2 regions of the Streptomyces sp. CA-251387 genome follow, and region 2 is predicted to be linked to the other one. Evidence: riboswitches for the same ligand, from Rfam matches in the RefSeq annotation. Region 2 holds a riboswitch; the other holds the start of a gene.

Region 1 (4,355 bases), 1.5 Mb from region 2:
CAGCGCCCGCCCCTCGTGCACGTCGAAGTCGAGGCCGTTGAGGACGACAGGGCCGTCCTCGTAGGCGTAGGACGCGCCCCGCAGGGCGACCAGGGCGGTGGGCTCGCTCATGGCAGGGCCTTTTCCAGTACGAGGGTGAGGGCGGCCACCGCTGCGAGGAGCGCGCAACTCGCGGCCGTGAAGCGGACGGAGACCCGGGCCTCGGGCACCAGGACGCGCAGGGTGCCGTCGTAGCCGCGCCCGGCGAGCCCGGCCTGGAGGCGGGCCGCCCGGTCGAAGGCACGGATGAACGCGGTGGCGCCGAGCCCGGCAAGAGAGCGCCACTCCGCCGCCCGGCCGGTGTGCCCGAGTCGGGCGGCCTGGGCGTCCCGGATGCGCCGTACGGAATCCAGGAGCAGGAAGCTCATGCGGTACGTCACCAGGGCGACGTCGACGACGGCCGCGGGCACACCGGCCTTCACCAGGCGGGGCAGCAGGTCGGACATCGGCGTGGTGAAGGCGAACAGCAGCACTCCGAGGGAGGCGGCCGAAGTGCGCAGCAGCAGCTCACCCGCCTGCCGCGGGCCCTCGGCGGCGAGGGACACGAAGCCCTCCGGCCCGCCGACCTGGACGAGCAGCGTGGCCGCGCCGGTCACGCAGAAGCCCAGCGGCACGCGGTAGGCGCGCCACAGCCGGCGGCCGGGCACGCCGGCCGGTCCCAGCAGCACGCTCAGGGCGGTGACCAGGACCAGCGCGGCGCCCGGCCACGGCGGCAGCGAGATCGCGAGCACGGTGAGGCCGAGCCCGAGCACGGCCTTGTCCACGGGGTGACGGTGGCGCCAGCGACTGCTGTGCGCCGCCGCGTCGATCGGCAGCACGCGGGCTCAGTCCTGTTGTTCGGCGGGAGGTTTCCCGGCGGTGCCACCCGGCACGCTCCCGGCAGTCCCGCTGGGCGCGCTCTCGGACTCCCGTTCCCGCTCCAGCGCCCGCTGCTCGCCCTGGCGCCGTCCGCGGTGCAGGCCGAAGTAGTAGGCGAGGACACCCGCGCCGAGGGCCGCCTGGAGGGAGAACAGGGCCGACTCGATCTCACCGGACGGCGGCTCGTACAACGGCGAGAACCACGGCTGGTAGTCCGGCTCGATCTCGGTGATCGCGGTCTCCGCCTCACCGTCGGCGCCCGTGAACGGCTCCTCCTTGTGGTCGCCGAGGCCGAGAGCGAGCGGCAGCACGGCGAGCGCGGCCACGACGAGCAGCAGCAGAACGTTGATCTTCGTGTTCTTGCTCATCGGGCCACCGCCTCGGTCTCGGTCCGGGACCGCTCCTTGCCGACGAGCACGCCCAGCCGGGTCAGTTCGCCCTTGCTGGACTGCACCAGCAGCCGCATCACGAGGACCGTCAGCAGTCCCTCGCTCACCGCGAGCGGCAGCTGGGTGACGGCGAAGATGGAGCCGAACTTGCCGAGCGCGCCCAGGAATCCGCTGCTCGGGTCGGGAAAGGCGAGCGCCAGCTGGACGCTGGTGACGCAGTAGGTGGACAGGTCGGCGACGAACGCCCCGAAGAAGACGGCGACCATCAGCGGCACGTCGTACCGCCGCAGCAGCCGGTAGATGCCGTATCCGGCCCAGGGCCCGACGATCGCCATCGAGAAGACGTTGGCGCCGAGCGTGGTCAGGCCGCCGTGCGCGAGCAGCAGCGCCTGGAAGAGCAGGGTGATGGTGCCCAGGACCGCCATGATCGGTGGCCGGAACAGGATGGCGCCCAGTCCGGTGCCGGTGGGGTGGGAGCAACTTCCGGTCACCGAGGGCAGCTTCAGCGCGGACAGGACGAAGGTGAAGGCGCCGGAGGCGCCGAGGAGCAGTGTGCTCTCCGGGTGCTCCCTGACCTCACGGGTGAGGGAACGGACTCCGTGGACGACGAAGGGCGCGGACGCGACGCCCCAGGCGACAGCGTGCGCCGGAGGCAGAAAACCCTCGGCTATGTGCATGGCTCAGCAGACCCTCTCCAGCACCTCGTGGATGGTTGACGCGCCTTGGCCGGTCTCCTGGCTGACGGGTACCACCGCCCGTGCCCCGCCTTCCCGGGTCGCAAGAACCCAGTGGCTGCCCGTCAGGGCCGGAGCCGGACTTCCCGATTCACAGTGGCGAGGGCCGCACCGGCATCACACCGGATTTCCCGTTCACCAAGGCGTGGTGACAGTAGTGCCCGCACCGGCCGCCTGACAAGCGCGCCTCGGGGGCGCAAAGGGGGCGTTCACCTGCTTCGAGATGAGTGGCTCGGCTGGAGTGCCGCATCAGTGGCATGGTTTGGGCGCTGTTTAGTGCTGTGACCGCATAGGTTCGCCGGGTCGGCGGTCGTGGCGGTTGGATGTGCGGTGACTGACCGACCACGAGGGGCAGAAGCTGCAGCAGATCGTGCGCCGGGGCAGCACGAGTTCGGTGCGCTACCGGCGGGCGATGATGCTGCTGGCCTCCGCTGGAGGGGGCACCGGCAGCGGATGATCAGGCGGATCCCGGCGGCCCGCGGAGCGGGTATATGCGGCGCTGATGTGTCCTCAGACGCCCGCTTCCACCAGGTCGTCGGTATGGAAGGTGCGGCGGTAGGAGGCGGGTGAGACACCGAAGGTGGTGCGCATGTGGGCGCGCAGGGAGTTGGCGGAGCCGAAGCCACAGCGGTGGGCGACCAGGTCGATGGACAGGTCGGTGGTCTCCAGCAACTGCTTGGCCAGTTCCAGGCGTTGCGCGGTGAGCCACTGCACGGGGGTCATGCCGACCTCGTCGCGGAAGCGGCGGGTGAAGGAGCGCAGGCTCATCCGGGCGTGTTCGGCCAGGCGGTTCAGGGAGAGGGGTTCGCCGAGGTGTTCCAGGGCCCAGGCGCGGGTGGCGGTGGTGGTGCCGACGGTGGGTTCGGGCACCGGGCGGTCGATGTACTGGGCCTGGCCGCCGTCCCGCCAGGGCGGGACGACGCACATGCGGGCGGCGCGGTTGGCGGCGGCGGCGCCGTGGTCGCGGCGGATCATGTGCAGGCACAGGTCGACGCCGGCGGCGACGCCCGCGGAGGTCAGGACGTCGCCGTCGTCGACGAAGAGGACCTCCTCGTCGACCTTGACGCGGGGGTAGGCGCGGCGGAACTCGGGAGCGAGGCCCCAGTGGGTGGTGGCGGGCCGGCCGTCGAGGAGGCCCGCAGCGGCCAGGACGTAGGAGCCGGCGCAGATGGACACCAGGCGGGTGCCGGGCCGGATGCCGGCGATGGCCGCGGTGACCTCGGGCGGCAGCGGGCCGCCGCGGCCCAGCTCGGGCATGGCGTGCGTGGGCGGGACGATCACGGTGTCCGCGGCGGCCAGGGCCTCGGGACCGGCCGCGGGCTGCACGGTGAACCCGGCGTCGCTGAGGACCGGGGCGCCGTCGGCGGTGCAGACGGTGACCTCGTACAGCGGGCGTGAGCCGGGGTCCAGGACGCTGCCGAAGACGCGGGAGGGGATGCCGAGTTCGAAGGGCGGGACGCCGGGCAGCGCGAGGACGGCGATGCGGTGCCGCCCGGCCGCGTCGGCGCTCGGGTCGGGGAGGGGGTCGGTGCACGGCCACTGCATCTCACTCATGGCCAGATCCTGTGGCCAGACGGCCAACACCATGGTGGGGGCGGATGCCGGATCGTGGACTGCGTCGCGCCGGGAAGGGCCCGGACGGCCGGTATCCGATCAAGACGGAAAAGAGTGAGGCGGACAGCATGCGTGCGGTGGTCGTGGAGCAGTGGGGCGGACCGGAAGTGCTCGTGGAGCGTGAGGTCGCCCGGCCCGAGCCGGGACTGAACGAGGTCCTGGTGCGGGTCCACGCGGCCGGTGTGAACCCGGTGGACTTCAAGACCCGGGCCAGCGGGGCCCTGATCGAGTGGGGCGAGGTCCCGGCGGTCGGCTGGGACGTCTCCGGCACCGTGGAGGCCGTCGGACCGGGCGTGGGGATGTTCCGCCCCGGGGACGAGGTGTACGGCATGCCGCTGTTCCCGCGGCAGGCCGGCGCCTACGCCGAGTACGTCGTCGCCCCGGCCCGCCACCTCGCGCCCAAGCCAGCGAACCTCACCCACGTGCAGGCGGCGGCGCTGCCGCTGGCCGCGCTGACCGCCTGGCAGGCCCTGGTGGACACCGCCGGGGTGCGCGCCGGTGAGCGGGTGCTGGTGCACGCGGCGGCCGGCGGGGTCGGCCACCTGGCCGTGCAGATCGCCAAGGCCCGCGGCGCGTACGTCATCGGCACGGCCAGCGCCGGCAAGCACGACCTGCTGCGGCAGCTGGGCGCGGACGAGGTGATCGACTACCGCACGGTCCGCTTCGAGGACGCCGTCGGGGGCGTGGACGTGGTGCTGGACGGGCTCGGCGGCCAGAACGC
Region 2 (4,355 bases):
TGGCGCGACAAGTACAGGCGCGCTTCCGGGGAGTTGATGTGCTTGTAGAGGGTCAGCACCAGGTTGTTCGCGACGATCGAGTCGCCCGTCGCGAAGAAGGCGACCAGGCGGCCGATGAGGTGCTGCTCGGCGGGGCTGAGCTTCGCGAGGTCGGCGACGTCCGAGTGGAGGTCGACCTCCTCGACGGTCCAGGTGTTCTTGATGGCGTCCCGGTAGCGCTCGTAGAAGTCGGGGTAGCGCATGGGGCGCAGGGTCAGCTCGAAGCCCGGGTCGAGGAGATTCTGGTTACGGGTGGTCATTACTGGCAGGCCTCGCAGGACTCGGGGTTTTCCAGGGAGCAGGCGACGGCGTCTTCGGGCGCCGGCTGCTGAACGGGGATGGTGGCTTGGGCCTGCGCCTGGGCGGCGCGGGCGATACGGGTCGCCGGGCGCGAGCGCAGGTAGTACGTCGTCTTCAGGCCCGACTTCCAGGCGTACGCGTACATCGAGGAGAGCTTGCCGATGGTCGGCGTCTCCATGAAGAGGTTCAGGGACTGGGACTGGTCGAGGAAGGGGGTCCGCGCCGCGGCCATGTCGATCAGGCCGCGCTGCGGGATCTCCCACGCCGTGCGGTAGAGCGCGCGCACGTCCTCGGGGATCCAGGCGAAACCCTGCACCGAGCCGTTCGAGTCGCGCAGGGCCTCGCGGGTGCGGGCGTCCCACACGCCGAGCTGCTTCAGGTCGTTCACCAGGTACGAGTTCACCTGGAGGAACTCACCCGAGAGCGTCTCGCGCTTGAACAGGTTGGAGACCTGCGGCTCGATGCACTCGTACACGCCGGCGATCGACGCGATGGTGGCGGTCGGCGCGATGGCGAGCAGGAGGGAGTTGCGCATGCCGGTGGCGGCGATACGGCTGCGCAGTGCCGCCCAGCGCTCGGGCCACGTCAGCTCGACGTCGTAGTGGTCGGGGTGCAGGACACCACGGGCCGTACGCGTCTTCTCCCAGGCCGGAAGGGGACCGTTCCGCTCGGCGAGGTCGGCGGACGCCTCGTACGCGGCGAGCATGATGCGCTCGGCGATCCGCGTGGAGAGCTGCTTGGCCTCGGCCGAGTCGAAGGGCAGCCGCAGCTTGAAGAAGACGTCCTGCAGGCCCATCGCGCCGAGGCCCACCGGACGCCACCTGGCGTTCGAGCGGCCTGCCTGCTCGGTCGGGTAGAAATTGATGTCGACGACGCGGTCGAGGAAGGTGACGGCGGTGCGGACGGTGGCGTCGAGCCGCTCCCAGTCGATGTCCTGACGCGTCGGGTCCACGAAGGCGCCCAGGTTCACGGACCCCAGGTTGCAGACCGCCGTCTCCCCGTCGTCCGTGACCTCCAGGATCTCCGTGCAGAGGTTCGAGGAGTGGACGACATGGCCGGGCAGGGCCGTCTGGTTGGCGGTGCGGTTGGCGGCGTCCTTGAAGGTCATCCAGCCGTTGCCGGTCTGCGCGAGGGTGCGCATCATGCGGCCGTACAGGTCACGGGCGGGGATGGTCTTCTTGGCGAGCCCGGCTGCCTCCGCCTTGCGGTACGCCGCGTCGAACTCCTCGCCCCACAGGTCGACCAGCTCGGGCACGTCGGCGGGCGAGAACAGGCTCCACTGCTCGTCGGCGTTCACGCGGCGCATGAACTCGTCCGGGACCCAGTGCGCGAGGTTGAGGTTGTGCGTACGGCGGGCGTCCTCACCGGTGTTGTCGCGCAGCTCCAGGAACTCCTCGATGTCGGAGTGCCAGGTCTCCAGGTAGACCGCCGCGGCACCCTTGCGCCGGCCGCCCTGGTTCACCGCGGCGACGGAGGCGTCGAGCGTCTTCAGGAACGGAACGATGCCGTTGGAGTGGCCGTTGGTGCCGCGGATCAGCGAACCCCGGCTGCGGATGCGGGAGTACGACAGCCCGATGCCGCCGGCGTGCTTGGAGAGGCGGGCCACCTGGTGGTAGCGGTCGTAGATGGAGTCCAGCTCGTCCTTGGGGGAGTCGAGGAGGTAGCAGGACGACATCTGGGGGTGCCGGGTGCCGGAGTTGAAGAGCGTGGGGGAGGAGGGGAGGTAGTCGAGGCGGCTCATGAGCCCGTAGAGCGCGGCGACTTCGTCGACCGACCTCACCGTGTCGTCCTCGGCGAGGCCGGCGGCGACGCGCAGCATGAAGTGCTGGGGCGTCTCGATGACCTTGCGGGTGAGGGGGTGCCGGAGCAGGTACCGGCTGTGCAGGGTGCGCAGGCCGAAGTAACCGAAGCGGTCGTCGGCGGCCGGGTCGACGAGCGCGTCCAGGTGGGCGGCGTGGAGACGCGCGAACTCGGCGGTCCGGTCGGCGATGAGGCCCTCGCGGTGGCCGACCGCGACCGACTCGGTGAAGGACGTCACGCCCTGCGAGGCGGCCTCGGCGGCGATGGAGATGGTCAGCAGCCGGGCGGCCAGCCTGCTGTAGGCGGGGTCCTCGGAGATGAGCCCGGCGGCCGCCTCGGTGGCCAGCTCGCGCAGCTCCGCATCGTCGGCCCGCGAGGACCGGCCGCGCAGCGCGGCGGCGGCCACCCGGCCGGGGTCGGCGTCGGGGAGGTCGGCGGTCAGCTCGGTCAGGGTCCGCAGCAGCGCGGCACCGGGACCGTCGGCCGCCGCCATGGTCGCGGACGGCGCTGCTGAAGCAGGATCGGCTGGCGCGATGGTCACGTGGGGCTCTCCCTCGCTCGGCACGGGGCCTCGGCGAGGGCAGGGGGCAGCACACGAGCGCACGCGGCGTCGCGTCCACCGGCCCATTCCACGAGGCCCGGACGTCGGGCACACCGACCGGATGGCCGGGTGCACTGTCGGCAGGTCCTCGGACTGACTCCTGTGCACGGCGTTTCTGGGAACAGACATGCACAAGTACACCGTTGCGGGACAGTTCCGGATTCGCACCGGATTCCCCTGCGGCGACAGCGAGCATGAGCATACATCTTGTGCTCACCCGCCACGCCACCCCCAGATGTTGTGTCGCGGTGGTTTCAGAGCGTCAACTCATAGGTGAGAAGAGTGATGTCGTCGAGGTGCGGGATCGGATTCCAGTCCCGCTCGGGTGTGCGGACGAAGCCCAGACGTTCGTAGATGCGGTGGGCGCCGTGCATGGTGCGCTGGGTCGACAGGACGATCCGGACGCAGCCCTCCGTGGCCCGTGCGCGGGCGACACAGGCACGTACGAGGGCCTCGCCGGCGCCCCGGCCGCGTGCCTCCCGCGAGACGGCGAGCATGCGGATCTCCGCCTCGCCGGGGCCGGCTATGTCGGCCATGGGGCCGCCGGACGGTACGAAGGTGACACCGCCGACGACGCGGCCGTTGTGCACGGCGGCCAGCACCTCGGCGGCGGCCGCCCGCTTGGCCACGTCCCTCAGCTCGCCGAGGTACTCGTCGCTGTGCCCGAAGTCGAGCAGTCCGTCCTGGAGGTAGGCCTGCGCGGTGATCTCACCGAGGGCGTCGTACTCGCCGGGTTCCACCTGCCGGATCACGATGTCCATGGTCCCGAGTCTGCCGGACGGGGATGGCCGCGGGCCCGGGGTTTTCGACCGGGTTGCGGGGCGTGCTGCGAGTGCTTCCATGGAGGTAGGTGTCGGCGCCCGCGGTCCCTCCGTTTCGAGAGCCCTTCTCGGAAGGAGACGCATGATGACGAGGGTCGTCCGTCGCCCGCCCGGCAAGGAGCGGCCGCGCAACGCGCCGATGGCGACACTGGCTCCGAGGCGGGCGGCCGGCTGGGCCAGACGCGGCTTCCTGGGCCACTGGCACACGCTGACGATCCGTCTGGAGGCCCGCCGCGGCACCACCCGCCCCAGGAAGTGGCGCCGATGGGTCTCCTACACCAACGTCACCCGGGCCATCTGGCTGGTGGCCGCACTCGCGCTGCTCGCCTGGTGCGTGGAGGGCCTGTACATCCTGATCTCGCAGGACACGACCGGCTTCGAGCAGTGGCGGCAGGGCAACCCGGGGTTCGAGACCGTCATGCGCTTCGTCGGCCCGGTGCTCACCGCGTCGATCGCCGCCACGCTCTTCCTGTTCTGGTGGTACCGGTGGACCAAGCGCCGCTATCTCGCGAAGGCGCGGGTCGACCCCCACCGGCTGGTGCCCACCGCCGGACCGGACACCGCCGAGATCGTGGGCCGGGAGGAGATCGCCCAGGTCATCGCCGAGCGGCTGCGGGAACGCGACACGCGCCGGCCCTATCTGCTGGTCGGCGGCATCGGCGTCGGCAAGACCGCGGTCCTGGTACGGCTCACCGAACTGCTGGCCCGGCAGAACGCCGTGCCCGTGCCGATCCGGCTGCGGGACGCCACCGACGGGAGCGAACTGAACTTCGAACGCATGGCCAGACGGCGCT

What was found. A riboswitch is a leader RNA that binds a small molecule or an ion and turns the genes downstream of it on or off. The one in region 2 is predicted to bind cobalamin.
Region 1: linked by a shared signal. The riboswitch ahead of ACQEV2_RS34750 (energy-coupling factor ABC transporter permease) and the one ahead of ACQEV2_RS28445 (ribonucleoside-diphosphate reductase subunit alpha) in region 2 are both predicted to bind cobalamin.

Annotation. Positions count from the first base shown of each region.
Region 1 is NZ_JBNJMJ010000001.1:7,824,239-7,828,593, forward strand. It holds gene ACQEV2_RS34735 (energy-coupling factor ABC transporter ATP-binding protein) at 1-111, opposite strand, end outside; gene cbiQ (cobalt ECF transporter T component CbiQ) at 108-857, opposite strand; gene ACQEV2_RS34745 (energy-coupling factor ABC transporter substrate-binding protein) at 864-1,265, opposite strand; gene ACQEV2_RS34750 (energy-coupling factor ABC transporter permease) at 1,262-1,963, opposite strand; cobalamin riboswitch at 1,994-2,178, opposite strand; gene ACQEV2_RS34755 (GlxA family transcriptional regulator) at 2,531-3,574, opposite strand; gene ACQEV2_RS34760 (NADP-dependent oxidoreductase) at 3,703-4,355, shown strand, end outside.
Region 2 is NZ_JBNJMJ010000001.1:6,322,725-6,327,079, forward strand. It holds gene ACQEV2_RS28440 (ribonucleotide-diphosphate reductase subunit beta) at 1-299, opposite strand, end outside; gene ACQEV2_RS28445 (ribonucleoside-diphosphate reductase subunit alpha) at 299-2,680, opposite strand; cobalamin riboswitch at 2,803-2,977, opposite strand; gene ACQEV2_RS28450 (GNAT family N-acetyltransferase) at 2,995-3,501, opposite strand; gene ACQEV2_RS28455 (NACHT domain-containing protein) at 3,644-4,355, shown strand, end outside.